One region of the Marinilactibacillus sp. Marseille-P9653 genome, then DNA from elsewhere that is predicted to be linked to it. Evidence: riboswitches for the same ligand, from Rfam matches in the RefSeq annotation. Region 1 holds a riboswitch; the other holds the start of a gene.
What was found. A riboswitch is a leader RNA that binds a small molecule or an ion and turns the genes downstream of it on or off. The one in region 1 is predicted to bind S-adenosylmethionine.
Positions count from the first base shown of each region.

Region 2: another riboswitch for S-adenosylmethionine. It lies ahead of metK (methionine adenosyltransferase); the one in region 1 lies ahead of LG377_RS11315 (hypothetical protein).

Region 1 covers NZ_CAKAKH010000002.1:175,479-192,028, forward strand. The annotation lists gene LG377_RS11305 (LytTR family DNA-binding domain-containing protein) at 1-228, opposite strand, end outside; gene LG377_RS11310 (hypothetical protein) at 399-1,013, opposite strand; SAM riboswitch class I at 1,185-1,287, shown strand; gene LG377_RS11315 (hypothetical protein) at 1,364-1,585, shown strand; gene LG377_RS11320 (hypothetical protein) at 1,647-2,135, opposite strand; gene LG377_RS11325 (hypothetical protein) at 2,282-2,938, shown strand; gene LG377_RS11330 (alpha/beta hydrolase) at 2,947-3,915, shown strand; gene LG377_RS11335 (hypothetical protein) at 4,243-4,392, opposite strand; gene LG377_RS11340 (ATP-binding protein) at 4,396-4,563, opposite strand; gene LG377_RS11345 (type I restriction endonuclease subunit R) at 4,619-7,669, opposite strand; gene LG377_RS11350 (restriction endonuclease subunit S) at 7,699-8,904, opposite strand; partial or broken gene LG377_RS11355 (type I restriction-modification system subunit M) at 8,897-10,518, opposite strand; gene LG377_RS11360 (hypothetical protein) at 10,729-11,541, opposite strand; gene LG377_RS11365 (hypothetical protein) at 11,697-12,128, opposite strand; gene LG377_RS11370 (DUF5050 domain-containing protein) at 12,206-13,663, opposite strand; gene LG377_RS11375 (DUF5050 domain-containing protein) at 13,736-14,473, opposite strand; gene LG377_RS11380 (hypothetical protein) at 14,474-15,148, opposite strand; gene LG377_RS11385 (hypothetical protein) at 15,368-15,568, opposite strand; gene LG377_RS11390 (ABC transporter permease) at 16,395-16,550, opposite strand, start outside.
Region 2 covers NZ_CAKAKH010000001.1:1,944,230-1,960,779, forward strand. The annotation lists gene yfmH (EF-P 5-aminopentanol modification-associated protein YfmH) at 1-405, opposite strand, end outside; gene yfmF (EF-P 5-aminopentanol modification-associated protein YfmF) at 413-1,666, opposite strand; gene metK (methionine adenosyltransferase) at 1,786-2,976, opposite strand; SMK box riboswitch at 2,974-3,061, opposite strand; one part of gene LG377_RS09490 (IS3 family transposase) at 4,152-5,050, opposite strand; one part of gene LG377_RS09490 (IS3 family transposase) at 5,050-5,335, opposite strand; gene LG377_RS09495 (hypothetical protein) at 5,504-5,848, shown strand; gene LG377_RS09500 (hypothetical protein) at 6,491-6,919, shown strand; gene LG377_RS09505 (hypothetical protein) at 6,938-7,327, shown strand; gene LG377_RS09510 (hypothetical protein) at 7,363-7,740, shown strand; gene LG377_RS09515 (metallophosphoesterase) at 7,784-8,608, shown strand; gene LG377_RS09520 (hypothetical protein) at 8,790-8,942, opposite strand; gene LG377_RS09525 (hypothetical protein) at 9,224-9,616, shown strand; gene LG377_RS09530 (methyl-accepting chemotaxis protein) at 9,732-11,420, opposite strand; gene LG377_RS09535 (methyl-accepting chemotaxis protein) at 11,685-13,373, opposite strand; gene LG377_RS09540 (metallophosphoesterase) at 13,530-14,519, opposite strand; gene LG377_RS09545 (MarR family winged helix-turn-helix transcriptional regulator) at 14,683-15,120, opposite strand; gene LG377_RS09550 (ABC transporter ATP-binding protein) at 15,182-16,550, opposite strand, start outside.

The DNA.
Region 1 (16,550 bases):
AAGCACCTTTGATTCAGTATAAAGAAATGTTTTATTCTCCACTGTCTCCAAGTAATAAATATCGTTACTCTCTACTACATATTCGTGATCATCCATCACACCTTTTAGTTGCAAATCACTTTCTTCTATGACATCTATAATTTTCTGGACGCGTTTATCAAAGACGCCATATGTAATATTCACGAGTGTTTCTTTCAAGCTTTTATCTTCGACTAACTTCAGCTTCATAACAACTTCCCTCTTTTCTATAATTTCAGTCTACCTAGCCCGAGAGTCTATTTCAATCGAATTTAGGCGAGCTGCATAAAACTACATTTAAGTTACATTGTTAACAAAAAAGAGCCTACTATAGATTAATCTATAGCGACTCTTTGATAAAAAATATATACCAGATTAAACTATCGTCCTCTTTTGATCATAAATATTCCCATTCCTAAAATAACTAGCCCAATGATATATCCTGAAATGCCTATATAGAGGGATATGCGGTAATCAGCATTCGTAAACGATACTAATGTCAGTTGGGTCAAATGTATGGAAATCAGTGATGAAGTCATATTAATGAACTTTAGTGCCTCTGCCAGTATGTCGCGCTCCATTCTAGCGGTCACGATTCCGGAAAAGGAGATAATCAACTCGAATACTGTAAACAGTGCAACTAAAATCCCTACAAATTTGGGATAAACAATCATATTGTAATTCGGATGAAACAGCCGCACACAATAAATGGTAAAAATGAAGCTGATTGCAATAATAGAATAGCCGATAATTTGATACACTTTCTCTGCATCTAAAGACTGCTGACTTTCGTCTTTATGGGTATTGAAAACTAAAAATTTAGCTCTAACGATCATAATGTTATAAAAAGAATGGATAAAAAGAAAGACAGAGAAGCTGACAACACTAGTCAGTATCTTAACAATAGCAAATACAGTATGCGTTAAAATTGAAAATTTCACCCATTTAAATGGGTTACCTCTTTCAAGAATGAAGTCCGTACCTCTTTGAATCATCTTATCCCTCCTTTTCAATAAATAACCACCAGTAGAAAAGCACCTTTTACTAGCATATCATAAATATTTGTCAATTTAGAATAAAATTCAACAATTAAACAGATACAGATTTATAACGAAGTAGTGACTCTTGAGTTTTTGTGCTATACTTTTCCTACAATAGAATAGCATCGCTTATTAAGAGCAAGTGGAGGGAATTGGCCCGATGAAGCTTCAGCAACCGACCTTAAGGCACGGTGCTAAATCCAACAAGTGTACACTTGGAAAATAAGACCCGTATTCAGGCGCACACTTCTCATTAATTAAGTGACGCTTTTTTTTATTGCAAAATAAAAGGAGATGTTAAGGTAATGGAAGTAACGTTAAAGAAAGTCAGACACTATTTTGAGGACCACAAGAAAGAACTGCTTGAAAAGCAAGCCTATTGGGAGAAACTCGACCCTCGGCCACACGCAGTCGGTGTTTTTCAGCGAAGAAAGAGATTAGTCTGGTTTGAAGAGGTGCTACCTAAAGTAGAAAGTGCTCTTGAACTGATAAAAGAACTAGATGATAAAAAACATTTAACAGAGTAAAACGTTAAGAAGCAGGTACGCAAATGTGCGCACCTGCTTCTTATTTGATCTTATATGCGCGTTATCTCTTGATAAGCAAACACTGCGGTTTGTCATAAGCTTTATCCCAGTGTAAGAAAGCTAGATCCGCTATGGATAACCGACTTGCTTTAACGGTTTTTATTTCAGCCTCATCGCGCACATTTAACCAAATATCCCAAACTTCTAACTCGTCATTGTGCTTAAGTTGTTCCTTCAAATAGTCTAGTAACTGTGCTGCTCTTTTTTCTGTATATTTCCATTCAATACCTGTTAAGAAAAGCTTATTAGAATATTCTTCAGCATAATCACTAGGTGATTGATCTCTATACAAAACTAGTTCGTCGAAAGATTCTTCTGTAGGATAATATAAAACAACTTTCTCATTTCTATCAACAGCCTTTCCTTTCAACAGGCTCTTGTCCACTTTCATCTTCCGCTTGATCATATCGTTAATGGATAAATATTCTTCATAAGGATTCTTTACTTCTGGTAGCGGCTTGTTACTGGCGATAAATTGATAGGAACTCATCTGTTTTCTCCTAACTGATTCATTTTCACTACTATATTTTACTCACGTATACTTTGCAACTGACCTTTTTATTGCATACAATAGAAGGAGTGGAAAATCTTATTGGTGGCAATGATATAGTCGTCACTAAAACATGGAGTGAGTATATGAAACCTTTTTTTAAGTCAGTCTTTATTTTGAACATTGTCTCGTTTTTACTTAGTATTATTTATCTGATCATTCCTATGAACTCTATTCTGGCGAATGGTTATGGGATTCTATTAATTGCGACGCTGATTAGCAATGTCATTGCTAGTACGATTGGAAGTCGTTACAAACCTTTGGATATTATCTACCTACTATTATCCAGTATCGGATTTGTTGCTGTAATGCTTTTAAATACAGTTGCTTCAATATCTCCTACTAATGAATCGTCTAGAAGTTTGGTGTCGATTGGGATGCTTTTTCTGATGATGATTTTAGGAATGATCATCACGAGTAAACCGCAACTCTATTCTGTTCGTCCTGTTCACAGGGCCTACTCCCTGAATAATCAGTCCAAAAAGAAAACAAAGAGAGTTTTAAAATGGATTCTAGCTGTAATCATTGCACTATGCCTACTAGTCGGTACTTTTTTAGCATTCATTATGGTGACAAACAGAGATGTAGGCTTACTACAAGTTGTCCTATCTCAGTATAGCTTGTTTTATGGCTTCATCTTTCTTAGTCTGACAGGTTTATTGTTGAAAGTTTTAAGTATCAATATACGTTCAATGCCAGGATGCTTTTATCCTTTTTCGGCTTGTCTTTATTCGCCTTTTTAAGCTTGCCGTTGACGACGATTCAGTCCGTATTACACGAAGCGGAAGAATCTTACTCTGAAGCCTTTGGCGAGCAATGGAAAACGATTGGTGAAGATGATCCCTTATTTATGAGCAGCCCAATCTCGATTCCTGACTACTTCTTTGGCACATCCTCAACAGAATATAGTGTGACTGAAAATGTTCTATTTTACGAAGGAACAGAAGGGGTCGATGATGGACTAGAATTACGCTTTGATGTCTATACACCTACAACAGATGCTACTCAACTTCCAGGAGAAGGATCTACTTTGATACGGATTCACGGTGGTGGTTGGAACACGGGCAGCAACGGATCCGAAAACTATGCCCAAGTGAATAAGCATTTCGCTGCACAGGGTTACGTGGTATTCGATGTCCAGTATGGTTTGAATGATCAAGACCAATTTGTCGAGTTTTCTACTGTTCCCGACGAAGTTTCTGGTGATTTTTCAATCGATGATATGGTTCGCCATCTAGGTATCTTTACGACTTTCTTGGCGGATCATCATGAAGAGTACGGAGCGAATATCGATTCTGTATTTGTTTCAGGCGGTTCAGCTGGTGGACATTTAGCTAACGCTGTCGCCCTAGGACTAGCTAGTGGCCAGTACACGGATCTGTTAGATGAGCGACTGACGGTTAATGGGATCATCCCTATTTACCCTGCAAACGGACTAGCTGGATATCAGGAGATCACAGGAGAAGATGCGCTCGTTGATCCTGACTTGCTCGTAACGGAAGATAGCCCACCTGCATTAGTTTATCAAGGGCAACACGACACAATTGTTGACCCACAAGTATCAGAGAACTTTAGAAATGCTTATTTGGAAAACAACAACTCAGAAATCGCGATCATCCGCACACCCTACGGAGAACACGCTAGTGACTTGTACTACCCTGGCTTTTACAGTCAAACACTGATCTATTATATGGAACGCTTTATGTATCAGTATAAATAAGAGATTTTCTATTATTGTTATAACTCAATAAAGAAGATGATACTAGTGAGCAATCACTAGCGTCATCTTCTTTGTCTTTTTCCACCCAGCACCTATAGACTAATAGGTAGTCGATAGTGCTCCAGATTTACTGAAACCCAACTAACGTATAGTATTTATTAGGGTCATTCGAATGCGATTGATGCACTTCTATTATACCACTACGCACTAAGTTACTTAAAATTCTATGCGTCGGTACAGCGCTTTTGTTAATCAATTTGGCAGCCTAACTGGGCGTTAGAGGTCTGCTATTATAAAGATGGTACACAACGATTTCTTCTAGCTCGCCTAAGTTTTGAAAGATTCAGGAGTAACGAGATCACTTACACGTCCAGTTTCTCTATCTCTACGAGCTATTATATTATTGTTTAATGTCAACTGTACAGCAGTACCATTAGGTTCTTCATACTTTGGTTCTTCCAGAAAGTATTCTTGCATCTCTTAAAAGATACGTCCCACTCCTTCATTCGATTCCCTAACCCACTTATATTGGGTTAAGGCTGCAGCAAGCTTGGGATTTCTAGAATAACGTTCTTCTTTGATATTTTCTAGGTTTACTGAAGCCGGTAAAGCACCTGGGCTATAAATTTTCACTCGATCATTAAACATTTTTATTCTGATGTGATCGCCTAAATTATCATATCTTCGATGAACTACTTAATGTCTAACGTCTCTGCAACGGTAAAATTTCACTCTTCATAACTTCTTCAAAATCAGATCGTACGGATTTCCAGTATTTAAGTTTAGATACTGGTTTTTCTGATTTATCTTTATAAGCATAATAATCAGAAGATTCTTTTAGTTCGCTTTCGCCATTTTGCTTGTCTTTTTTCGGACTATAATTCGCCACTACATAGGTTAATTCTGGCTGAGGGACTTGCCACTTGTTGGAGAAGTTTTGAATGACTTCTTGTTGCTCGTCTAGTATACGATCTTCAAGTACATTAGAGATATTTTGATCACGATACTTCTCTGGATCTTGTCGAATACTTCCCCATAGCTCTTTCATAATGTCAGCTAGTTTTGTATTGTTCTTTGCTAAATCATTGATATACCGTTCTACTTCAGCGGTTGCTTTTGCGTCTTCTTTGGCAAGTAATTCATATTCATCGTTGCCACTTGGTACAAAGGCTTGAATCAACATTAGAATGTATTCGTAATTGATTTCTTCTGTTTTAACCGACTCTAATTCGTAAGCAATATCAATTTCGATAGGCTCATCATCTTCTCGGTCTACTTTTAATTCCTCTAGTGCATTTACATACTTTCCATTAAATTCTTCAATTTCTTGATTCATTATTGGAAAAATAGTCCCTAGTTGTTCTACTTCATAGTCGCTATAAACTTGTACAGCAGCAAAGTTTCGATCAAGCTTTTGGAAAGCTTTAACAAACTGTTTAAGTTGGGCACGATTTAGTCCATCTACGTCAGAGGGAGTAGCGACAAATTCTTTTAATTCTAAGACTGCTTCAATAAAGGCTTCTTTCGCTTCTTCCCAACTTGGTGCTAGCACGTCACTTTCTCCACCATTTGAATATAGTATCAATGCTTCCTTTACTCTTTGTTCAAAAGTCTGTGGCACTTGGAAAGTAACGATTTGACCATATTTTTTTGATTTGTCAAATAAACGATTGGTTCGAGAAAATGCTTGAATCAAATCATGTGGTTTCATAGGTGCTCGGTCAATAAATAAAGTAGATAATGAAGGTGCATCAAATCCTGTCAGCAATCGATCCACTACAATGACTAAGTCTAATTGCTCCGCACGTGCTAAATATTTTTCTTTTTTTCTAGCCAATCGGTCATTAACATTTCGATTATAGGCTCGCATTGTTTCGATTGTGTAATTGCTACCGAATTCGTTATTATACTCTCTTAGTGCTTCTTTCATTTTATCTTGATTCGTAATCGAAGCTTCTTCATTTTCACTAATTGAATAAGTAATGGCAACCTTCGGAAAGTCCGGAAGTACACGCTTGGTTTCTTCATCTACTTTAACGGTCGTGTCCCCGGCTTTTACACTTTTAAATAAATCATAATAACGCTGAGCTTGGGCTATAGAAGGTGTCGTTAAAATGGCATTATAGGTTTGTCCAGATCCTTTTTGAAACCCTAATTTTTTTCGAGATTTATTTATAATAGAATCAACAACTTCTAGCATATGGTTTTCTTCTTCATAAACGGACTTAGGTAACCAAGCTTCTTTGTCTTCTGAGCCCATGTCGTCTATCACTGATTGATCTTTCCCTGATAAAGCGACGACTGCTTTATCTAACTCTTCTTCAGAGAATGTAGACTTGTATTCAACTTGGAATCCCAGCACTGCATGGTCATTAATCGCTTCTTTGACCGTATATTCGTGCAGGCGGTCTCCATAAAGTTGCGCTGTGGTGCTCGGTAAATTACCCACAACTTTCTTAGCATTTTCTTTAAAGATTGGTGTTCCAGTGAACCCGTACCATAAAGACTGTACAAAGAATTCTTCTATTTCTTTTTTCTTCGCTGCACTTACAGCACGGTGACACTCATCTACTACAAAAGCGATTTTTGATTGGGTCAATTGTATGTATTTTTTCGACCCTTCTTGATGAGCAAACCGTTTCATCACAAAGTTTAGTTTTTGAATCGTTGTGATGATCACCTTTTGATCTTCTGACAACAGCTTTTTAATCAAGTCTGAAACATTATCTGTTTCGTCAATATCAATGACATCATTTTCAGCATATGAGGTAAAAGAAGCCGTTGTTTGTTGATCTAAATCCACACGGTCAACAATAAAGATCGTTTTTTGTATGGAAGGAATTTGAAGTAAATTTCTAGCTACTTTATACGACGTCAAGGTCTTACCAGATCCTGTCGTGTGCCAGACATATCCAGATTGCTGGTTTCTAGAAGCCTCTTTAACTGATTCAATCGCGTGAATCTGATACGGTCGCAGCAAAATAAGGGCTCTTTTATCATCATCAATAACGGTGTATTGCGTCACCATTTTATGGGCCATAGGGATGGATAAAACGGCTTCCGTAAACTCTAAGTAGTTATTAACTGGCTGATTCTCATGATCCACCCATTTCGTTAAAAACTGTTCATTGAGTTTCGTATCTGGTGCCGCTGCAATATAGCGCGTATCTGTTCCATTTGTCATTACAAACATTTGTAACGTTGAATAAATACCGGTAAACTTGCTTTCTTTTAAATACTTTTTGATTTGGCGAAAAGCATCCATATAAGGATGGGCACGATTTTTTAATTCAATATGAATCATCGGTAAACCATTAATCAAAAGCGTCACATCAAAGCGGCGATTCAAATCTTCTACTGTGCGCTTATCTGACTTGAATTGATTGATTACCTCATAAGAAGACATACCTCCAGCAATATCTTGCCGTTTAATGACATTCAGTCGAATCGTTCCCAAAGCAGCATCTTCTCTTTGAACTTGAACCTTTGCAACACCATTTTCTCCCGCTAACCACTTAGCCGCTGCATAGAAACTTGGGAAATTGAGTTGATTTTGAATCTGACGAAATTCTTGTTCAGTAAGCGGGACATCATTTAAGGTATCTTTATTGTTCACTTCCAGCTTATTCCGAAAATTCGCCCACAAGTCTGCCTCAGTGCGTAAATCTTCTCGATACGTCCATTGCGATTTACCCGTAATCAGTTTCTGGATTAAATCATTTTCTAGTACTTGTTCAGCTGTAAATTTAGCCATTATTTCACCTCTTTTCTTTCAAGAAATAGTTATACAAACATTTTTTGTAGGAATGCTTTTTTAGTTTGTTTCAGGTTTTCTAGTTGTCTCTGATGCATAGTGATAGTATCATCTAATTGTTTGAAGAATAAACCAATTCTCTTTTGTTCTTGATATTCTGGTAGTGAAACCTCAAATGATGATAAAGATTCTTTTGTAATGGTCTTTATAGTCCCTCCCGGTGCTTTTTGCTTTTCAATCTCAAATTTTTTCTGAATTACATAAGCCCAAAAGTGTGCATCTGTTGAATTTTTATAATCTTCAAAAATAAGTAATGTTCTATCAACAAAAGTATCATATTGCGTGATAGCAACACGACCTATACTACCTTGAAGAGTTACTACAACTTTTCCTTTGGGGACAAATACGCTCTTAAGTTGTGCGAGTTTGCTTATTTTTTGTTTAGTGTCATCAACTAACGTTAAATGTTTAGTTACATCTACGACTTGAACAAACGGCATCGCTCCATCTCCATCATACCACTCTTTATTTCCGTAAGGTTGAGGAAATGAACCACGACGATAAATGGCATAGTCCCCTAATCTACGCTGTTCCCAATCATCAGCAAATCCATCAAAACGAATTTCTGGAACAGTCTCACCATTTTTTGGAAACATTTTTTGTAAGAAAGCTTTTTTACTTTTTTTAAAATTTTCTAGCTCACGCTGATGAAGAGCGATAGCGTCGTCTAGTTGATTAAAGAAAGCACCAATTCTATCTTGTTCTTCGGCAGAAGGAATAAATATAGATGTATTCAAAATATTTTTGTTATAGAGTCTTTTTATGGTACTGCCTTCTAAGCCTTGCCATTTTACAATTTTATAAAATTGCTTTAAAAACGAATTCACAAGTCTTTCATCATGTTTTAACCATACTATATTAGAGTCTTGAAAATACTCATCTTTTCCTCTATACTCCACAGTTCTTCCAATACTGCCTGATGCAGAAATTAAAATATCTCCCTTTTTCGGATAAGGATATTTTTGTTTATAGTCTTCAAATATTTTTCGAGATATATAAGCATCTGGTTTGCCACCAAAGGTTCCTATTTTATAAAAAGGTATATCTCCTGTATTAAATGTTTGTTCTTTAAATATGCGCTTATTCATTGCAACAGATCCTAATTCACCCAACTTACGCTGTTCCCAATCTACAGTGAATCCATTAAAACGAATTTCAGGTATTTTACTACTCACTTTCCTCACCACCTTGTATATTACTAAATCCTAGTAATTCAATAAACTGGTCTAGTTCTTGTTGTGCTTCCTCTGTTGATCCAGATAGTTCTTTCACCATTTGTGCTAAAGCAGCATTTGATTCTGCGATCGCTTGTTGAGTTTCTTTCATATCTTTTGCTACTTCAGCTAATGAAATCGGCTCTTCTTCTTCGAAAGTATCTACATATCTTGGAATATTAAGGTTGAAGTCATTTTCTATAATTTCTTCATACGTTGCGACGTACGAATATTTTTCAACGTTTTTTCTCTCCATGTAGCTGTTTAGTATCTTACCAATGTGATGGTCTTCTAGTTTATTTTGGTTTTTAGCTTTAGTAAACCCATTAGCTGCATCAATAAATAGCACATCTTTATTCTCACGATTTTTCTTCAAGATAATAACAGTTGTCGGAATACTTGTATTAAAGAAAATATTTGCTGGTAGACCAATCACTGTATCAATCGCACCATTTTCAAGCAACATCTTACGGATTTTCCCTTCAGCTGCCCCTCTAAACAGAACCCCATGAGGTAAGACGATCGCCATTACGCCAGAATCTTTTAAATGATAATATCCGTGTAATAGAAAAGCAAAATCTGCTTTCGATTTTGGTGCTAGAACGCCATACATTGAAAAGCGTGGTTCATCTAGAAATCCTTTATCCGCTGACCATTTAGCACTATACGGCGGATTCATTAGAACTGCATCAAAGTTTGTCGGTTCTTCATCTGGCCAATCCGCATCCAAGGTATCTGCATTTCTCAGATGTTGATTGGCTATATCTACCCCATGCAAGAACATATTCATTCGCGCTAGGTTATAAGTAGATGTATTTAGTTCTTGACCAAAATAATTAACCGTCCCGGGTTCATTTGTATATTTTTTTACGTTTAATAACAGCGAGCCTGATCCCATAGTAGGGTCATACACTGAGAAACCTTTTTGATCTTTTTCCCATGAAGAACAATTTGTGTCATCAAACTAGAAACAGGTTGCGGTGTATAGAATTCTCCTGCCTTTTTACCAGAGTCTGAAGCGAATTGACCGATAAGGTATTCATAAGCATCTCCTAAGACGTCTCCTTGGTAAGCCATGTCTAGTGTAGCCAATTCTTTCATAACAGCCGCAATCGTTTGATTCTGTTTCTGTACCGTCTCACCTAGTCTTTTAGAGTATAAATCTACATCTTCAAATAAATTCTCAAACAACTCACTACTTTGTTCAATATTTCGAAATCCTTGAGCTAAATCTTCTAACTGAAATTTACCTTTATAGATAGACTCCATTAATGCTGTAAAGGTTAAATTAGGTTCTAATACATAAGAAAAATCAAATTTCAATTCATCGATTAAGTCTTCTTTAATTTCTGGATCGTTAAATGCATTTGTGTATACTTCTTGTGCCTCTTTAAGGTCTGTCACTTCTTCTTCTAACAATTCCGCCGCATGGTGAAGCATGCTATCTGATAAGTACTTATAGAAAATTAAGCCTAATGTATAGTTTTTATATTCGCTTGCATCCATTTTAGAACGTAGTATATCTGCACTATTCCATAAAGATTGATAAATCGTTTTCGGATTCTGGTTAGCCATTTTATTTTCCTCCTTCAATTACGTGAATATTATGAATACTTGTATATTCTATTATAAACTATTCATACTCATTTATAAAAGAAGTTTTGGGAACAAGTTTTCTACAAATTTAAATTTAAAAGGCTATTTAAAGAACCATTACTGTTCAAATAGCCTTTTCTATATGTTTATTTTATTAGTTTTGGCAACCGTAATCGTTTTTAATATAAATTAAGTATTATTAACTACTAATTTATTCAATCTTTCTACTAACTTCTTGCTCGGGTCTCCATACTGACTTGTGACTTCGATGTATCTTTCCAATATTTTAACTTCTTTATCTGATTGCTTTTCTTTTCTATAAAGTATAGCCAATTGCTCATAATAAAAGGGTGGTATCCCTGCTTGGTTGATTGCCGATTCGGATTCTACAACTAGTACCAATTCGTTTAACAAGTTTATGGCTTCTTGGTTTTTCTTTTCTCTTTTCAATTGTTTGATCTGATCCACATACTCTGTGTAATGTTTTCCACAATAGTATCCTATTTCTTCAGAGCGATCATTGATATTAAACGAAGAATCTATAGGGACATTATCCATCTTAGCTATACTAGTATACTCTTCTTCTATCGCTTTACGTTTAAATACTTTATTAGCCAGATATCCCATAACGATCGCAAATACAAAACCACTTAAACTACCACTAAAAAATCCTACAAAAGCTAAGGTCACCAAGATCCAGAAAAGTAACGTATCGTGATTACTTTTACCTTTTAGTTTAGTTGTTGTTTTTTTATATGATTGAATTGGTTTTTTTATAGCTTTTTTATTTGAATGCTTCTTAGGAGCAAGTACTTTTCTAGTATCAAAAGTCGTCGCATGATAGATTTTATTTTTTGCTGCTCTTTTGGGATCTTTTACCCATCCAGCACCTTTTTTACCATAAGTAGGGTTAATTGATTTTTTAATAGCTCTCTTCGCTTTACCAGTTGTCTTGGCTTTGATCGATCTCTTTATACTAGGTTTTCTGGGTTTTATTTTCATCTCGCCACATTCTTTCTTGAGAATATACAGTTCTATACAATATTGGTTTATTTAATGATTTAGATATTTAGTCTAACGCCCAAATTTCTCCAGTAACGTATTCATATACTTTTACTCGTTTCTCATTAAATTTTCTAATCATAGGCTTGTTTTTTTTAGATGAAATCCAGGAAATTCTTCAAGACTACCCTATCATGATCTGAATCTCTTTTTAATTTCCCAAGTTTTTTATGTGCTAAATCAAAGTATGATATAACAAGAAGGTCAACTTTATTATCCAAAGCCCATTGCTCTTTGCGTAAATCGTAAAGCCTTCTTTGTTCTCCTCTTGAAACACCGCTTATTGTCATTCGTTTGTCCATAATTCCAACCGGTTGTGAGTGCTGTTTTTCTCTATATTCAACTATAAGGTTAGCTGCTGGAAAAAAAGCATCTACTGGAAGCTTAACACGTCTTCCACTTTTTCCTGAGTCACCAAGAAGTGTATCAAACCTCATCTGCCCTTTGTAGTTCTCACCTATAATATCTGCAATTAAATTTAAAACGTATAATTCATCACTTTCTAAACGTTTATTGATGTGACTCACGTCCTTTTGAAATTTATTAAGATTGAGCCATTCTTTATACTGTTTACTTTTTAATAGTTGATTAGTATTTGAATGGGCTATTCCATAAATCGAACTTCCCCAGTTGAATACTCATACACTCTCGGTCTTCCTGAGGAGCCACTGGATTGTAATAGGACGCCGTTTTCTGTTGTGGCGAAGTTTGTGATGTTGGTTGCGGTGAAGAGTTTTTCGCTTTCTTTTCCTTCGTGATCGGTCAGGTAGACGCCGTTTTCGGTATTGGTTAGGTCTGACTGGTAGATGGAATAAAAGATTCCTTGATCTGTGATGGTGTAGTTTCGAACGTTTTCGTAGAGGATCTGTTCTGCTTTACCTGAACCATCTACTTTTTTGCGGTAAAGTATGCTGCCGGGATCTAGGTAGTAGTAATAGCCTTCCCACTCCAACAGCTTGAAGGTATCTTCGTTTAGCAGTCGTGTTTGATCGCTACCATCTAAACTGAGCTTATCTGTTCGAAGCGCATGATCTTTTTCATAACTGACCAGGATTTTATCTTCATATACACTGAATTTACTGACGTATTCATTTAAAAGTCTTTTGATTTGCCCACCGTTCAGATCCATTCTATAAAGGTTACTGTTGTCTTCGTAACTGGTAAAGTAGATCCAGTCATCTTTGATCTGGACTTCTGTCAAAACTTCCATGTCATAAATCGTTTCCGTTTCTCCACCATCAATTGGCACCCGGATCAATTCATCATAGTTTGTAAAATACAAGTAATCGCCTACGACGTTCAGATTCATTCGGGTAGCCCCTTGGGAATCTAGTAAAACTTCTCTTTCTTCAAAGTTTTTGTTGGCTTTAATGATTTCATTGTTTTCAATATAAAAGACGAATTCCTCGTTTTCTGCTCCGAAACCGTTGCTTAAGATGTTTTCAGCGGAATTCCCTAAGAATCCTTCTTCTGGTATTTCTATTTGAACTTCTGCACTAGCAAATGCATTATGATAGAAGATTCTCATTTCTCGCCACAAGCCTCCATCTAATAAAATTGGCAAAGAAATCGCAAAGACCGGTAGAATGATACCTGAAACTGTCCAGTTTTTCTTTTTCTCTATCTTCTTGTCTCCACGTATTTCTTGGAGAAAGACATTTAAGTACTGAAGTGGACCTTCAACGATTACACGACCGTCTGCGTAATTGACGGTTACTTTGTCGTTTAACAGAAGGTTGAATGGGAAGTCGAATGTAGGCCTGATGACCATACTGTTTGTCGTTCTATCTAGGATTTCCCAGTTTTCAGTGGTCAATAGTCTTTCGATTCCCTCAAAGGTTGGCAAGGGTTCATTTAATGATTGGTGTTCGTATTTCTCAATCATCAACTTGACGACACTAGTCCATGTAAGGAATAAAGTTAGCCAATACAGGTTTAGCTCTACATTGAATAACACTTGGTAAAATACGTAGATCATTAAGAATCCAGGTAAGATTAAAAAAAGCGTACTTCTTAGTGCAATATCGATCCAATTCCAGTATTGGCTTTTTGTTTTTTTCATCTTTTGATGCTCCTTTCACTATTCTCCCAAAGTTTTAAGCTTCTATATCTGTGATCTCTCCTGTTTTTGGGTCTAGTTTTCTGATGGTCGGTTCATGTTGTTGATTCGAAAGATCACGGAGTCTTCGACTTTATTCAGTCCATCAATCAAGTTAGATTTCACATTGAGTTTTTCTTCGTTTTGTCCATCTAAGTCGATTCTGTACATTCCTGATTGATAAGTTCGGTCAAGTCCGTAGTAGATTCCACTATCAGTGATGGTAAAGCTTGAAATCAATGCCTTCGTAACCACTTCTGGTTCTGCTGGCTCCGAAATTTTTCTTCGAATCAGTTTTGAATTATCGTTTGTATAATAATAGTAACCATCCCACTCGATTAAACCAGAGTTGTTTCCGTGAAATAAAACGGTTCGAGATTGATCATTCAAGTCTATTTTTTCAACTGTCTGGCGGTAGTCATATTCATCTGCTCCATGACTGAACAGCATATGATCATCGTACAAGGTGAATTCTGTTGCGAACACATCCAAGTACCGTTCAAGATTTTTTCCATCCAGATTCATTCGGTAGATATTTGAATGAGCATTTATACTGATGAAGTAAATCCAGTTCCCTTGGATCTGCATGTTATATGGATAATCTATATCGAAAATCGTTTCTTTGTCTGTTCCATCAAACTGAATTCTTTTGATGGATCTACCATCTACGTAATACAACCAGTCCCCAACAATGTTCAAGTCCCTGTTATCAAAATAGGTACCTACTTCTGTCAGGTATTCCTTGTTCTGGAAGTCTTTATCTGTTCTAACGATCTAATTGTCATTTTCTACGTAAAAGATGTAGGCTTCACTCTCTACGCCGATGCCCGAATTTTTGATATTCTCTACCAAATTACCCTGTGTACGTTCATCGACACCTTCGACTGGTTCGTGAGTCGTTGCGAAGACATTGTGATAAAGGACCTTGCTTTCCCAGAGGATGCCTGAATCTAGAAACAAGGGTAAAAATAAGACAAATCCTGAGGCTAGGATTTTGAACCTTGACCACTTTCTGGACCAGACTGTTTGATCGCCTTTAAAATGCTCGCTTAATAAGCTGATGTAGTGATTAGGTCCTTCGATGGTGGCTCTTTTATATGTATAGTGAATCGTGATTTGGTCCGGTATGACAAGACTGAATGGATAATCAAAGCTCGGTCTAATCAAGAGCTGGTCTTGGCGCCTATCCAAAAGCTCCCACTTTCCTTCTTGAATGACGTCTTCCAGTTCTCTTAGATTTTCCAGCTGTATTTCAATTTTATTTTGTTTGTATTTATCAGTCATCCAGTTTGAAAATAAAAATAGAGATGCAGCCAATTCAAAGGTAAAGATATTAAGTTCCGTTTTAAATACAAGTCCGTAAAGCACATAGATCAATGCCGTTACTGGTATAAATATAAACACGATTCCCCTAATTGCGATATTTAACTCATTTTTAAGTTTCTCCACACTTTCTCCCCCTATAGTAAAAGCTGAAAAAAATAGTACGATTTTATCTTTTCTCTATTCTATCAAAAAAGCTTACTGTTACGTAACCGCTTTTTGTTTGAAATGTGAACAGAATCGTACTGTTTGTTTCGTCTATAAAATCAGAAAGAACCCGAAGCTTTCACATACATGTTGTGAAGTCTTCGAGTTCTATTATGATACTTTTACTTTAAACCTGTTCTATTTATGCTTGTTGATATCTTCTTTTACTTTCAAGAAATAAATCAATGTTCCAACTGCATATCCTAGTCCTCCGCCGATAAATGTACCAAGTAACATTCGACCAAAAAACAGCCCAATGATTGTTCCACTAATCGCACCTACGACCGTTGCCACTAGCATCACTATATTGGTGTACCCGTTATCTCTTGTAGGCATCATGTTCAAGCCGCTCCTTCTCTAACTCAAATCTGTATAGTATAGTTTTGGTTATTATAACACCTGCAGATCAAATACAAAAACCGTTATCAATTGATATGAGTATTTGTTTCCTCTATGATTTTATTAGAGGATAAAAGTACCTAAATAGATTCCCGTGAATAACGTAATTCGAAATAGGAGGTGTAAAACTTATGGATTTTATAAATTATTTTAGTTTACTTTCATTGATACCTTTATTGGTCACGCCACTTATTGTCATATATTTTGGTGTTATGGTTTACAAAATATCAAGATCACTGGATCGAATTGCAAATTCAGTGGAAAGCAAAGAGTATCGTACATATTCCAATAAAGAACAGTTATAAAAAGAAAGAGATACCTGAGTGGTGTCTCTTGCTTTTTAAGTTATTAGTAAGATAGAATTCATTCAAACGGGCTACAGAATATCCTAAAATGCTATGTAAGTATGTATATCTTTTAAGACATAAACAGACTGACGAGGCTTCTACCAAAATCTCGACCCGTTTCATATATAGTCGCAAATATTTCTGAGTAATTAAATATAAACACAGTTAAAAATAGGGCACTTATTGCAGCCATCAAAACTCGTTTGGGGTTCATTTCTATTCCAAATAGTTTCATTGTTCGTACACTCCTTTCTATTACTATTCAATTTAACTGATAATGCATAGTTAAATATCTTCTATTTTTTCAAACTCTTATAAAACTATACCATTCAAGAAAACAAGCAACAATGTTTAATTAAAACAAAAAGTCGTTCAATCGAGTACTACTCCATTGAACGACTTTTCTATTGACTATTCGATTAAATATTCTCTTGTTTCAATCCATCGATAATGGTGTCATTTTTGATTTTATTGCTGGAATAGATCATGGCTAGTCCAACAATCACAAACACACTGATGACAGCTATGACGATTGCACCCCAGGGCATTTCAAATGCGAATTGGAATCTGGTACG
Region 2 (16,550 bases), on a different contig from region 1:
TTCTCTTTCAACAGACTCATCTGTGAAATAAGGTTCTTGCACAAAATTTAAAAGGGTTTCTATATTCTCTTTTATATAACTTGTGCTAGAGAAAAGATACGCTGTTTTAGTTAACCCTGTAAAAGCGTTCGCTGAAGCTCCATGGTGTGCAAACTGATCAAATACATCACCTGATTCAGTTTCAAAAAGTTTATGTTCAAGAAAATGTGCAATACCAGGTGGAAATTGTATAAAGTTATTTTCTCCATTAGGAATAAATTGTTGATCAATTGCCCCAAACTCCGTACTAAACAAAGCAAACGTAGTATGGTAGTCTTTTTTCGGTAACAAGGTTATCGTTAACCCATTATCCAGTTTCTCTCTATAGAGGGTTTCTCTTAAATTCTTATATTCAAATTTTTTCAACTTAGACTCACTCTCCCGATAATAAGAATACGGCTTTTAATTCTACCGTTTTCGCTACATTTATAATATCTTGTTTTGAAACAGCATCTATTCTATCAGCCCATTCTCCAAGACTTATCATCGGTTTATCGATCAAATTAAAGCTGTAATACTTTTCCATAAGACTTTCTGCATGGTCTTCAGATTGAATTAGAGCATTCTTCAATAACGCCTTAGTCTGATCTATAACCTCTTCGGAAAAGGCGCCTTCTTGAATAGAGTTTAATTGTTCTCCTACTAATTTTTCAACCTTTATAGCTTCCGAAGGTTCAATTCCTGATTGAACATAAAGTACTCCATTAAAGCTATCGATTCCGCTCGCAATGTCATAAGCTAGTCCCTCTTGTTCTCTTAAAATTGTGAATAAATTAGAATGTGGAAAACCACCGAATAATCCATTAAATACTTGTCCAGCATAATAAAGGTCTTGATGATAATAAATAGTCGTTTTATAAGCCAAATTAAGTTTTGCTTGCGTGATTGGTTGAATTTCTTTTTTTCTAGTTAGATTTTTAACTTCACTAATGCTATAAAACAACAATTCATTGTTTACCATTCGAGCTTCGAAATTGAAATCAATGAAAGCTTTTTTCACTCTCTCTTCTTCAAGATTACCTAATACCACAATATCAATTTTGTCATTTAAAATCATATCCTGATAGACAGTGTATAAATCACTTGGAAGTAATCCAGTTAAATCTTCAGGCCTACCCCAAGAAGGAATTTGTTGTTCCAAAGTATCGAAATAAAGACGGCTAGTTTCTATCCCTGCATATTCTTGTTTATCTTCGTAAACCGCTTCGTATTCGTCTTTTAAGTTTTCAAGTTCTCTTTTAAACGTTTCTTTATGAAAGGCACCATCATGTACATTGGGATAAAAAAGAATGTTTTTTAGAAATTCTGTTGCTTTTTCGAACAATCCTTTTTCATTTAAATACGTTTCATCTACTATATCTAAATCTAAAGTCAATACATGATACTTGCCTATCTTGGAAACATCTGATGAAAACTGAGCGCCATAAAGTTCTGAAAGTGCTGTTCTATAATCTGTTTGTGTTGGATAATGCTGACTATTCGTACTTAATAAGTTTGCTAATAAGGCTCTTTTCGTAATTTCATTGGCATCTATTAAAGATTTGAAATTGATTCTAATGGACACTGTTTTAAATTTTTGAGTGGATAATACTTTCAAATCAACGCCTTTTACCAGTTCTATTTGCATATGTCCTCCTGAATCGATTTTCGCTTAGCTTATTTTAATTTTTAGTTGTTAACAACTTATGTAAATAACAAAAAGACTAGAACAACAAGGCTCTAGTCTTAGAGTATAAACATATTGATTTATAGTAAAAGTGTTTTAAGATTATTTACTTTATCTACATTTTCCCATGGCAGATCGATATCTGTACGGCCAAAATGACCATACGCAGCTGTCTGCTTATATATTGGACGTTGTAGGTCAAGCATTTTAATAATGCCAGCCGGTCTAAGGTCAAACGTCTGACGAATGGCTGCAATAATTTTCGAATCAACCACTTTTCCGGTTCCAAAGGTATCTACTGCTATTGAAACAGGTTGTGCTACACCTATAGCATAGGCTAGTTGAACTTCAACTTTATCTGCAATACCTGCAGCAACAAGATTCTTAGCGATATAACGAGCTGCATAGCTGGCTGATCGATCTACTTTAGTAGCATCTTTCCCAGAAAACGCTCCTCCACCGTGTCTTGCATATCCACCGTAGGTATCAACAATAATTTTTCTACCTGTTAATCCGGCATCCCCTTGAGGTCCACCAACTACAAATCTACCAGTAGGATTAATATAATATTTCGTATCTTCATCTAACCATTTTGCTGGGATTACTTCTTTAATGACATGTTCAATCACATCATTTTTCAAAGTTTCATAGTCTATCTCAGGAGAATGCTGTGTGCTAACTACGATTGCATCTATACGCTTAGGTTGATCATGCTCATCATATTCAACTGTGACCTGAGCTTTAGCATCCGGTCTTAGATAATCTAATATTTCTTCTTTTCTAACTTGAGCAATCCTTCTCGTTAGACGATGACTTAAAGAAATAGGTAAAGGCATCAACTCTGGCGTTTCGTTGGAAGCAAATCCAAACATAAGCCCTTGGTCTCCAGCTCCTATTTTATCAAGTGCATCATTTTCATTTGAAGCTTTTGACTCAGCAGAATCATCTACTCCAATAGAAATATCTGGTGACTGATCATCAATTGAAACAAGTACTGCACATGTATCCGCATCGAAACCATATTTAGCACGCGTATACCCAATCTCTCGGATAGTATCTCTAGCAATTTTCTGCATATCGACATACGTATTTGTTCTGATTTCACCAGCTATCAAGACTAAACCTGTTGTTACCATAGTCTCACAGGCTACACGAGCATCTGGATCCTTTTCAAGAATTGCGTCTAGTACAGCATCACTAATTTGATCAGCAATTTTATCCGGATGTCCTTCTGAAACTGATTCTGACGTAAATAATTTTCTTTCTTCCATTGTAGTATTCCCCCTACTGTATTATCGGTTACAAGGCTTCCGACCTGGTCTGTGGTCGTCCTATCGGGAATTCATTGTAAACCTATATTATTCTACCACATTAGGGAAGAACAATCATTCTGAATTCAAAATTATTTCAGGTAATCTTATATAAATGTGATATGATAAAGTTAAACACTACTATACTAAAGGATGATAAGATTGAAACTTAGAATATCCGAGACCATTAATAATCCATTATTTTCATACATTTTACTACCTATTTTTTACATACTAATGGGGACGATTCTTTCCTTACCCTATTCTAACCTTAACATCCTTTCTTTCTTCCTCTTGACTACCTTTATTCTAATCAATCAAGTCATTGAAATGAACCTCAAGGTATCCTTGAATAAGAAAAAAACACTTAAAAAGACGCTCATCCTTATATTAGAGGGTCTGCTACTGTTAAATTTAACGTATTTCCTATTTGTTCATTCAGTTGCTACTTTTCTTTTACTACTATGTTATGGAATACTGACTCAGACAGTTTATTTTTTCAGACTCTATGAACTCGATGTTTTTTCTATATCAGTTTCAACAATATTAAAAGCTTTACTACTCAATACAATAGGCTTTTATATCCATACTGGCTTCATTTCTCTAGTTCATCTACGATTCTTTATACCCTTACTTATTCCTATATTTTTAGCTGAAACTTCAGAGAGGAATAAGCCAGTCAAACGCTCCATTGAAATCCAACTTATGAGTATTGCTTATGTATTGGCTATTGCCATTCTGTGGACAAACAGTACCTGGTTAAGTTTTGGGATGTTGTTCACTGCTCCGGCATTAATGCTAAGCCCTGTCAAACTTACTAATTTAAATAAAATTATCTTGTTTTTCTTTAACTATGCAGTAATCTTAATGGTAACTTACTTTTTTTACTAAAGCTATTTCATAATTTTAAAATTGAGAAAGGAAGTCTTACAGTGATTACAGAAGTAACACTAACCCACAAAACTGACACTCACGCATTACTGAAATCTCTATGGCCTGATATAACTAGTGAGGAACTATCTGAGTTATTTCAAACATTGATAACCCACTCTAACCATACTGTGGTATGTCAACACTTTTTTGAACAAAAATTATAAGGTGTAAATGATGATTGAGTTCACTTTCCTTTTGCCTCTCTAACTGAATGAGAGGCTAGTTTCGACCAGCTGGGGAACAACGGATTTGCAGACTTCCATTTCAGACTGTTCCTGTTCCCAATCTTTTCGATAATCGATAGGAGATTCGTAGTCCAATGATCCATGTGGGCGAAAATGATTCCACCAATGGACGTAGTCCATAAGTTGGACCTGCAGTTCATAGAGTGTATGGAATGTGTTGTCGTAGACAAATTCAAACTTAAATGATTTATACGTGGACTCCGCTACGGCATTGTCGTAAGGATTCCCTTTTCTACTTAACGAGCGCACAATATCAAAGGTATCCAGTAACTCATCAATAGTATGGTTGTCGAATTCTTTTCCCCGGTCAGTATGGAACACGTTGACCGTATGTAAATCACCCTTAACTGTAGCGAGAGCCTGCAGGACTAAGTCAGCTGTCTTATTGGGACCAGCAGAATACCCGATGATCTCGCGGTTAAACAAGTCTAAAATAAAACAAACATAGAACCACTTATTGGCAACTTTGACATAGGTCAAGTCCGTGACGATAGCTTTCATCGGCTCTTTCGGATTGAACTCACGGTTCAATGCGTTTTCAATCTTCGCTTGATTGACTCCACTCTTTTGTGGTTTGTATGATGGTCTATCATACTTGGACACCAGATGAAACTTTTTCATAATGTGTCCAATTCTCCGACGAGATACGATAAACGCACGCTTCTTCAATCTTTTCTTCAGTTTACGCGTGCCATAATTGTTTTTGCTTTTGGCAAACTCTTCAATAATCGCTTGTTCGAGTTCTGCGTCACTTTCTTTCTTTATTACTTCGTAATAATAAGATCCTCTACTGATCTTAAGGGCACGGCACATCGCTGATATAGAATAGTTATGTTTGTTGCGTTTGATTACTTCGACTTTCGCCCGAATATCAGCGCCGCTTGCTTTAAAATATCATTTTCCATCTTAAGCTGGGTATTTGCTTTCCTTAATTCTTTCAATTCTTTCTGTTCAGGTGTTAAGTTATCTCTTTCTTTGAATGAACCGGTTTGACTATGTTGACGTACCCATTTGTCAAAAGCCGATCCTGTAAGATCATATTCTTCTATGATTTCTTTTCTTGATTTTCCTGCTTTGTGTAAATCAACAATTTGTTTCTTAAATTCTTCTGTATAAGTTCGACGTGGACGACGAGTAGACATGATAGATTCCTCCTGTGTATGTTGTGTTTAGTATACACACCTTATCTTTTCTGTCCAACTGAGTGTAACCTATCCAAAGCTCGAAAATCCGCAATCAAACTATGTCGTCTCTACAATAAACAAGTCAACGACGAAAGTACTTATGATCGATCTATTCTAGAGCAACTCATGGGTCATATTGGAGAAAGTGCCTTTATTGAATCAAACTTTAGGTGCGAATTTGGGTTCAATGTTTATATTGGCCCTAGAGTTGGAATCTACACGGGAGATCATGCTGAAGCCCCAGTTGAACGCGCTGATGGCGGAGTATATGCAAAGCCAGTGACTATTGGAGATAAAGTTTGGCTTTGCGGAAATGTAAAAATCGCTCAGAATATAACGGTAGGAGAAAATTCTATCATTGGAATGGGGAGTGTCGTACTCAATGATGTCCCTCCAAATGCCCTCGCTGCAGGCAATCCCTGCAAAGTGATCCGACCAATAAAAGAGTCAGATATCAAATGGCAGAAATAAACCGAATCTAATAGAAAACAGCCTACCCCATTTGTTCTGGGTGAAGCTGTTTTCTTTGTTTTAAGATGGTATTAATTAAACCCATAAAAGAATAGCATAAATGGATAGTATGCCATGATGCCTAAACCTGCTAATAACAGAGATGGTCCTGTAAGGGCAATATATTTAGTCGGTTTCGAAAAACTCTCTTGTTTCATGATCCATTGCCCAAATATCACTATAGCTGTCACTATGAGTGGAAGAAAAAGCAGAAGATATGAATACGCTAGTCCTTCAAAATAGATTCCCCTTGATGCAGTCTGGTCAGAAATGATGTCGTAAAAGAACATCGGAAATCCTATATAAAAAATAATGAAGCTGAGACTTACCAAAATCGAATAAATGCGAAATACCGTTTTGTACTTTGTGGAAACGTTGAGACTAAAAGAAATGATTATATGTATTACGGCAATTACAATTGCTACTGGAAATTCAAATGAAAATGACATGTGCACTCTCCTCTATTCGTATAGTTTTATTATAGCATATATCTAGATAATAGTTTAAAAAATGTAAAGGTTTATATACTCCTAAATAAATTTATAAATGCGATTTCATTTCACTTGAAGTTATGGTACTTTTATTCAAAGGAGTTGTTTGATCATGAGTGTAACTATTAAAAGAAGTGTCGGCGTATTTAGTGTAATGAGCAATATTTCAGTCAAAATGGAAGATGTAGTTTTGGAAAAACTTGCGCCTGGAGAATCTGTTACTTTTGAAATCCCTAAAGAACAAGAATCGATCAAAATTAGCACCGCTTTGACCAGTAAAACGTTTACTGTGGAAGATGGAGAAACATTTGATATCGTAAGAAATAATCTCATGTGGGGATTAAGATATTTAATTTGTTTTGCGCTGATTATTACAACCCTTATCCCTTTTTTTAATAATTTCTCAATTGCTCGTTCAACTATCTTCATACATCTTTTCTTTATCATAGGACTGACTATCTTCGATATGTTTGTTCCGAAGTATTTAATCAAACGTACATCAGATCTATCTGAAAAAGAGCAACACTGGAATAGTTACTAATATTGGAGGTAGGCTAAAATGAGTATTAAAGTATATAGAAACACTGGTTTCATGGGTTCTGCGGCAAACTTGAAACTTAGAATTAATGGTGACCGAATTGAAAAAATCAAACCCCAAGAAGTACTAACGATTCAAATTCCAAGAGAACAAGTAACGTTTGGAATCAAACTGTTTCTTGAAAAGAAAAAAGAAATTATAGTAAAGAATGGTGATGAGATTGATATTGTGTACAAGAAATATTTTCATTATTATTTCTGGACTATAATGTCTTTAATCGTAATCCTTGTACCTTTGCTTGAAGGTGCTTTTAGATGGGGTACAGCCGCTACGTTGGTACTTATAAGCTTTGCCATTCAATATGTTTATGGTACTTACGATCTGTTTGTTAACGGGGAGCAAAAAACTTAAAGGTCTAATAGATTGTAAATAATAGGAAAATAAAATTGAGCATCAAAATACATAGAAACACCGGACTCATGGGCTCAGGTGGATTAATGAAAATCAAGGTCAATGATCAAATAGAAAAGCTTAAGCTGGATGAACCGAATGTCATCCACATAGAAGAAAAAACAGCTACAATAGAATTAAAAGAATTGGGTACTCAAAGACAGATAGTCAATGTCAAAGACGGAGCCGTGCTAGAAATCAAGACAAGAAAATGGTACACACCTATGATTTTTTCTATCATTATATTTCTTGTCATAGCTAATTCTATATTAGGTGTAAGCAACTTTTGGAAATTCCTTCTAGTAATAATACCCGTTTTTTTCGTTACGAACTATTTTTTCCCACCCTACAAATTGTCCATTATTGAAGACTAACCCATACGCTGCTTTTATCTGTTCTACAATTGGAGGAGTATGAATGATTGAACGTATTAAAAAACACAAAGTGCTCAGCTTTCTTCTTTTTCTCATTCCGTTACTTTTGATCTGGATCATATGGGGCAACACGCATATTGAAACAAAATGGTATGAGTTAATCGATGATGAAGTGCCAAGCGATTTCGACAACTATACAATCGCTCAAGTATCTGATTTACATAATAAGGACTGGGGTAATAAACTCATCAGAGAATTGGAAGCAGTCTATCCAGATATCATCGTAGTAACTGGTGATCTGATTGATTCCAGAAATACCGATATTCCTGTTGCCGTTGATTTTATTGAAAGAGCTACTCAGATTGCGCCTGTCTATTTCGTTACGGGTAATCACGAAGCTAGAAGTAGTCAGTATGAAGAACTGATTGAGGCTATCAATCAAACAGTCATACTCATGGATAATCGAACATTTACCTTATCTTCCGGAGTTAGTGAGCTAACGCTTTTAGGAATAGAAGATCCTTCTTTTCCAAATGCTGATCCAGAAAATGAGCTAGCGACTCTCACAAAAGATAATGAAGGATTTAAAATTCTTTTATCTCATCGTCCTGAATTATTCGATTTATATGTCAAACAAGATATAGACCTTGTCTTCAGCGGTCACGCTCATGGCGGTCAGTTTAGAATTCCTTTCATCGGTGGTCTTATCGCTCCAAACCAAGGGCTTTTCCCTAAATATACAGATGGTATTTATTCTGAAGAAGATACGAATATGATTGTTAGTAGAGGGCTTGGAAATAGCTTGTTCCCTTTTAGAGTCAACAATAAGCCAGAACTCATTTTTTTACGATTTTCAACGATGTACTAACAGAACATTTGAGGAGTGATCTTTTGAATTCAAAAATGGTTAAAAAAATTAGTTTGTTAGGCTATCTATTTCCTTATGTATTTCTATCAATGTATGCGGATTTCGCTTTTGGTAGTTTGTTGATGTATCTATTCATGCTGATCGCATTTATTGTTCTCAGCCTGTTTATTACAAAACATCATCAACCAGAAATAATGATCAAAGGAAACATAATCAGTTTCTGCTCGTCTGCTTTATTGGTATTTGCTAGCGGTTTGATAGAAAACCAATGGTATTTCAAACCATTTTCAGCAATGGGACTTTTGTTTTTCGTAACAATTATAATGGTATTCATTCAATCTGTTTGCTTCAAAATTTATTCGAAGAAAATAGTCTATAAATAAAATTCCTTTATCGTTTTTTTTATCATTTGTTTGCGTAGTTTTTCTTTTCATTACTGTAAAATACTATGATGAAACATGTCGTTCAGGTGGTTCATTTGATGGGAATAGCCTTCTATTCATGACATTAAATGTGTTGTTCGTGATGATTAGTAATGTTAAAGAGTAGTTACCTTTTGTAATTGTTGTTTAAATGAGGTTCAATGAAGGTATAGAGTATATAAAGGATGAGTTCATGAGTGTTACCATCGTTAGAAAGACCGGTTTACTGGGTTCACCAGGATTTATGACCATTAAAATAGATGGTCAACCCGACGAAAAAGTCGCAGGACCATCAACTGAATTAAATTTGGAAAGTCACCAAACGACAATTCAAGCAAAACTATTTGGGTCTAAAAGTAACTCACTTCCCGTTAAAGATGGTCAGAAAGTTGAAATCAGTACTCGCTTTTGGACATTAATTAGTTTGATATTAGTTACAATTTCTTTCAGTATTTCCAGCCAAGTCCTTCCTTCTAAGTATATTTTTCTCTCTAGAATTGGATTAATAGTCATTTTTTCTCTCGTATACTTAATTTTTCCTGTCTACCGATTAAGACTACTACCTGTTATCCCACCAGAAAATTAACAACTAAAAAAAACCAGTAGACTCCTAAAGGAATCTGCTGGTTTTTGCATAATATTTATAATCTCGTAGAAAGAACCCTCTTCAAATTTTATCTAACGAGGGTTCTACTATTCTTTTAAACTTTAAATAGGCTTACCTTACTTTGTAGTTCTTGTGCCATTTCTGCCAAATCATTAGAAGCGGCTGTGATTTCTTCCATTGAGGCATTTTGTTCTTCAGTGGACGCAGCTACGTCTTCTACCTTAGCTGAAATATTTTCGATTGCATCAGTTACTTCATTGATCATTTCTTCAAGTTCTGACGAATGATTTGCAACAATTGTTCCTTCGTTGTCAGCCGAACTGGATTCCTGGTTTAATCGGTTAATGTAATTGGTTAATTTTTCAAATACTTTTCCAGCCTTTTGCACACTTTCTTCTCCGTGATTCACGGCTTCATCGGCTTCCTTCATAGAAAGAGAAGATTTTGAAATGTTTCCTTGGATTTCGCTAATTATGGACTCGATTTGTTTTGTAGCGTTAGCAGATTTCTCCGCAAGATTTCTGATTTCCTCAGCCACTACTGCAAATCCTTTACCTTGCTCACCCGCTCGTGCAGCTTCTATTGCCGCGTTTAAAGCGAGTAGATTAGTCTGTTCTGAAATTTCATTGATAAACGAAACGATTTTTTCTACTTCTAGAGATTGAGTGCTCAGTACATCTACATATGATGAAGTCTGATCTGTTTTTTCTTTGATGGTATGCATATCTAAAACTGAATCTTGAATAATTGATTCACCATTTGTAACGTTTTGTTGAACGGATTCTACAGAAGTATGAATCACTTTAATTCGTTTAGAAACATTCGAAATATTTTGAATAATCTCTGAAATTGTCTGATTCACTTTACCTGTCTTTTCTGATTGAGCAGAGGTTGTATCTGCCATAGAAGTTATGGACTCCGTAATCACTTCTGTGGCTCTTGAAGATTCAGATGAACTGGCTAGAAGTTCTTCAGATGAAGCAGCAACCATATTAGCTTGCTCATCGACATGATACAAAAGTTCAGCGAGCTGAGCTCTCATGACATTGAAACTTTCTCCTATATTACCAATTTCATCATAATAGGTAACCTCCACTTCTCGGGTAAAATCTCCTTGACCACCTGATTCTAAAACATTTGAAACTTCTTCAAATCTTCTTCTCAGTCGTTTATTGAATATAAATAGAATTCCTGTAAATAAAATACCTGAAACAATCATAACCAGTATCAATACTGAAATAATAGACCAGATTGATTCTTTAATCATCTGTTGTGAAACCCCTACAAACCACATACCAATAGGATTATCTGCAGCATCTAGAATAGGTTGATAAGCAGTCTGGTTCATTTCACCCATAATATCCGCGGTACCAACATAAACTTCCCCGCCTATTAGAACCGTATTAACAATGTCCTCGGAAGCAGCCGTGCCTACTAGACGCTCTCCATCTCTTTCAAAGGTAGTGACAACACTTGTATCTCCTAAGAAAATCGTAGCAGGACCTCCTGTGATTTCTGTGATTCTATCGACCATTTCATCGTTTACAGCTAACGTTCCTTTATAAAGTTCGCCATTTCTAATCGACCAGTCTCCAGGATACCAGTTGTTTAAAGTTTCTTCACTTAATTTTAAATCTGATTGAGCTTTTTGTTCTGTCATATTCTGAATAGTTTCAGAAGTTTTAACATAGATTGTCACGCTTAAACTTATAAATATAATGGCAAACAATAGTGCAACAATAATGCTGAATTGACTCGTTAATTTAAGACCTTTTTTCTTCAATACTTTTACCTCATCTTCGCTTCTATTTTATACTGCTCAAATTATTATTATCGGAATAATTCTATATAATTAAAGGGCATTACTAAAAGCTTTATACATCTTATTTAATCACTTCATTTTTTTCCTATTTGTAATGTCCAAATATGTTCTATCTATCAGCTTAAACTTTCACCTGTCATATTAAAAACTTTTCAATACGCTAAAAACCCGATCAAGTTTCCATAAAGCTTGATCGGGTTTTCTTAAATTATAGATCTAATCTATCTAAACTTTAAATAAACTCACCTTGCTTTGTAGTTCTTGTGCCATTTCTGCTAAGTCATTAGAAGCGGCTGTGATTTCTTCCATTGAAGCGTTTTGTTCTTCTGTAGATGATGCAACATCTTCTACTTTAGTTGAAATCTCTTCGATTGCACCGGTTACTTCATTGATCATCGATTCTAGCTCTGATGAATGATTCGCAACAACGGTTCCTTCTTTTTCAGCGGAACTGGATTCCTGATTCAATCGGTTAATGTAATTGGTTAATTTTTCAAATACTTTCCCAGCTTGTTGAACACTTTCTTCTCCGTGAACAACTGCTTCATCGGCTTCTTTCATAGAAAGAGAAGATTTTGAAATGTTTCCTTGGATTTCGCTGATAATGGACTCAATTTGTTTTGTAGCGTTGGCAGATTTCTCGGCAAGATTTCTGATTTCTTCGGCCACTACTGCAAATCCTTTACCTTGCTCACCCGCTCGTGCAGCTTCTATTGCCGCGTTTAAAGCGAGTAGATTAGTCTGTTCTGAAATTTCATTGATAAACGAAACGATTTTCTCAACTTCTACTGATTGTGTGCTCAATACTTTTACGTAAGAAGAGGTTTGGTCCGTTTTTTCTTTAATGGTATGCATGTCGGTAACAGAGTCTTGAATGATGGACTCTCCATTAGTAACGTTTTGTTGAACAGATTCTACTGAAGTATGAATCACTTTAATCCGTTTTGACATATTCGCAATATTTTGAATAATATCTGAAATCGTCTGGTTCACTTTATTCGTTTTCTCAGATTGAGTCATTGTTGTATCTGCCATTGAATTCATTGATTCTGTAATCACTTCTGTCGCTTTTGAAGATTCTGAAGAACTCGCAAGCAATTCTTCTGACGAAGCAGCTACTGAATTAGCTTGCTCATCTACATGATGTAACAAATTAGCGAGTTGAGCTCTCATAATGTTGAAGCTTTCTCCAATATGACCAATTTCATCATAATAAGTGACATTGACTTCCTTAGTAAAGTCTCCTTGACCACCTTGCTCCAAAACAGTTGAAACTTCCGCAAACCGTCTTTTTAGTCGCTTATTGAATAATGACAAGATAATGATGAATACAATGACTGCAAGAATCATCACAATAATAAGTACTGAAAAAATGGACCAAATTGAATCATTGATCATTTGTTGAGAAACACCAACGAACCACATACCAACTGGAGTTCCTGTAACATCATAGATAGGCTGATAGGCTGTTTGGTTCATTTCTCCCATTATATCTGCAGTTCCCACGTAGATTTCTTCACCAACTAATACACTATTTACAATTTCTTCTGAAGCAGCTGTACCGACCAAGCGCTCTCCATCTTTTTCAAAAGTAGTGACGACACTTGTATCTCCTAGAAATATCGTAGCTGGTCCTTTTGTAATCTCTGTTATTCTGTCAACCATTTCATCGTTTACTAACTCTGACCCTTTATATAATTCACCATCATATACTGACCATTCTCCCGGATACCAGTAATCTAATACCTCTTCCGTCAACTTCAAATCTATCTGAGCTTTTTCACTAGTCATCTCCTGAATCGTTTCAGTCGTTTTAACATAAATAGTTAACCCTAGACTGATAAATACCACTGCAAATAATACCGCAATAATGATACTCATTTGACTCGTTAATTTAAGACCTTTCTTCTTCAATACACATTCCCTCATCTTTTCTTATTTTTTGTACTCTCCTATCTATTGTTATCGGAATAACTTCAGTTTATTAAAGTAAGTTCAAAAAAGAGCGTCCACCACTGGTTTTAAACCATGCGGTAGAAGCTCTTCATAATACGTTTTACAAAATTAAATTCACATATGCTTTTCTCTGAAAGATGCTCGGTCTTCTCTTTCTTTTTTTGTACGCTGTAGCTTGAGCTTCGCTAGATACTCTACTACTTCTTTGGGTTTACGAATATCGAATAGCTCAACTGGTTCTGGACCTCTCATCGTTTCTCTTTCAATATACAATTGGCCCTCTTCATTAACTTTCTCTTTCCATCTCACCAAGCGAACCATACCTTCTGAAAGTTCGATCGCCGTGATGCTAGCAGGATAGATACCACAGCCAGTATTAAAGTAGGGACGATCATTATTTTTAGGAAACTTGAATCGATGAGTATGCCCACAAATTAACATTTTTCTGTTCTTTTGAATCCATTTACTATAATTCCGTTCAATTTTATGGCGCTTGTTAACATTTTTAATAGGACTTGCCGGGTTTCTGATTCCAAAACGGTGCAAGAAACGCCAGAAGTATTTCAGTGATAGCATGGTAAAAAACCAGAACTGATCATTTGGTGCATCTCCTTGATGGCCATGTAAAACAAATATTTCCTGACTCGTCTGACGATGCTTGAGAACAAGGGCCTCTATTGGCTCTAAGCCTTTCATAAAATCGAAATATTCTTCTGTATACTCATCATAATTAACATAGAAATTCTTTTCTACATACTTTTTATTTCTCAAAAAGAGATCATGATTTCCGTAAATTCGAATATAGCGATCATCGTCATAATACTTTTTAATTGTTTCATATACACCGACGTAGGCATTTTTGATATGTTCAAACTTAGAATACTCTAAAAGTTCTTCACCATCGCCCACTTCTACGAATGTGTACTCACTCTCATAATATTCGTTCAGTGCATGTGTAAACAAGTTCTGACTTCTTAGAAACTCATCTGACACACTACCATCACCTCGATGGGCATCACTCATAAAGACAATACGAGAGTGATCGTCAAAATACATTTGTTTGGCATTCTGATAAGCTTCTGTCAATCTTCTGTCTGTAAACATCCTATTATTCTCCTATTAAACCTTATTCTCTTATCCCTAGTATACGGTATGCGGGTTGAATTAATAAAGTAATTACTCGTGAGAATTCAAAACGGACCTAGATAGAACCAACTTTACCAAAAAAATCACCAACGACTATTCTGTCGTCAGTGATTTTTCAGATTTATTTGAAGTTTGCTTTGATCTTAGATAAGGTAGCTTTGAACTGTGCAAGTTCTGCTTCATCAATTCCTTGAGTAATGGTTTCTTCAAGTTTTTCAATGTAAGGTTTGAAAGCATTAATTTGTTCAATCGCTTTATCGGTTAAAACAATCTCTTTTAGACGCTTATCTGTCTGCGTACCTTTTCTTTCATCAATATAGCCATTATTTTTCAAGCGTTTAACTAAATTACTTGTTGTAGATTTACGAATGGAGAATTCTTTTTCGATATCTTTTTGGAAAATGGGTTTATGTTGATTTTCGTACAAGAAACTTAACGCCCATGCCTGCATCCGATGCATCTCTTCGAAGTTTTTTCCGGCTTTTTCCTTTTCGATATAGCGTACAAATAAGATCGATAACTCTCTTAATTCATATCCAATCGTACCGTGAGGGTCCATGCTGACTCATCCTCTCTTAACCGTGTCCACTTACTGTTTTAGGTTAACTCAAGTTAACGGATCATTTTTCAAATTGACTGTTATAAAGATCAGAGTAGAATCCTTGAGCTTGCATCAACGCTTCGTGGTTACCACTTTCGATGATGGCACCGTCTTTCATAACAAGAATCGTATCTGCATTTTGGATCGTAGATAAACGGTGGGCAATAACAAATGATGTTCTGCCTTCCATTAATTTATCCATTGCAGCTTGAATTAGTTCTTCTGTTCTTGTATCTACTGAACTGGTTGCTTCATCCAAAATTAACATTGGAGAATCTTTCAATAATGCTCGAGCAATCGTCATCAATTGTTTTTGACCAACTGAAAGTGAAACAGTATCGTTCAAGACTGTGTCGTAACCTTCAGGAAGTGTTTTGATAAAGTGATCTACACCGACAGCCACACAAGCATCTATCACTTGTTGATCTGAGATATTTTTCTGGTTATAAATCAAGTTTTCTTTGACGGTTCCTTCGAACAACCAAGTATCTTGTAAAACCATACAGAACTGTTCATGAATTTCTTCACGGGTCATTTCTGCAATATCTTCATGGTCAATGAGTATTCTACCTTCCGTTACTTCATAAAATTTCATCAGTAAGTTAACGATGGTTGTTTTACCCGCACCTGTTGGTCCAACGATAGCAATTTTTTGACCAGGTAAAGCTTCTGTAGAGAAATCATCAATAATCGTTTTAGAAGGATCGTATCCAAAGCTAACATGGTCGAACTCAACGTGTCCAGTTGTTTTACCCGTGATTTTTTGAGTTTTACCTGTTTCGTTTTGCATTTCATCTTCATTTAAGAATTCAAATACTCGACCCATTGCAGCATTCGCTTGTTGTAGACCAGTGAACGCTTGTGCCATTTGACCAAGTGGTTGAGAGAACAATCTAACGTAGACAGTGAAAGCTACAATCACACCAAAAGTGATGGATCCTTGAATCACTAGAATCGCACCGACGATACAAACGACTACGTATCCAAAGTTACCAATGAATCCCATTAATGGTTGCATCATCCCAGAAAGAAACTGTGCTTTCCAAACACTTGAATAAAGATCTGAATTCATTCCTTCAAAATCTTCGACTGATTGATCTTTTGCATTATAAGAATAGATTGTATTGTGGCCAGTGTAAGCTTCTTCCACAAATCCATTAACTTTAGCCAATTTGCTTTGTTGTCCTTTAAAGTGAATCTGAGATTTTTTGATTAAGAATGTCAAAATCACGAATCCAAGTAATACAGAAGCAATAGCTGAAAAACTCATAATCAAATTTGTTTTGAGCATCATAAACAAACATCCGATAAACAAGACAACTGAGCTGACGAGTGTCCCCAAACTTTGATTCAATGATTGTCCAACAGTATCCAAGTCATTGGTTACG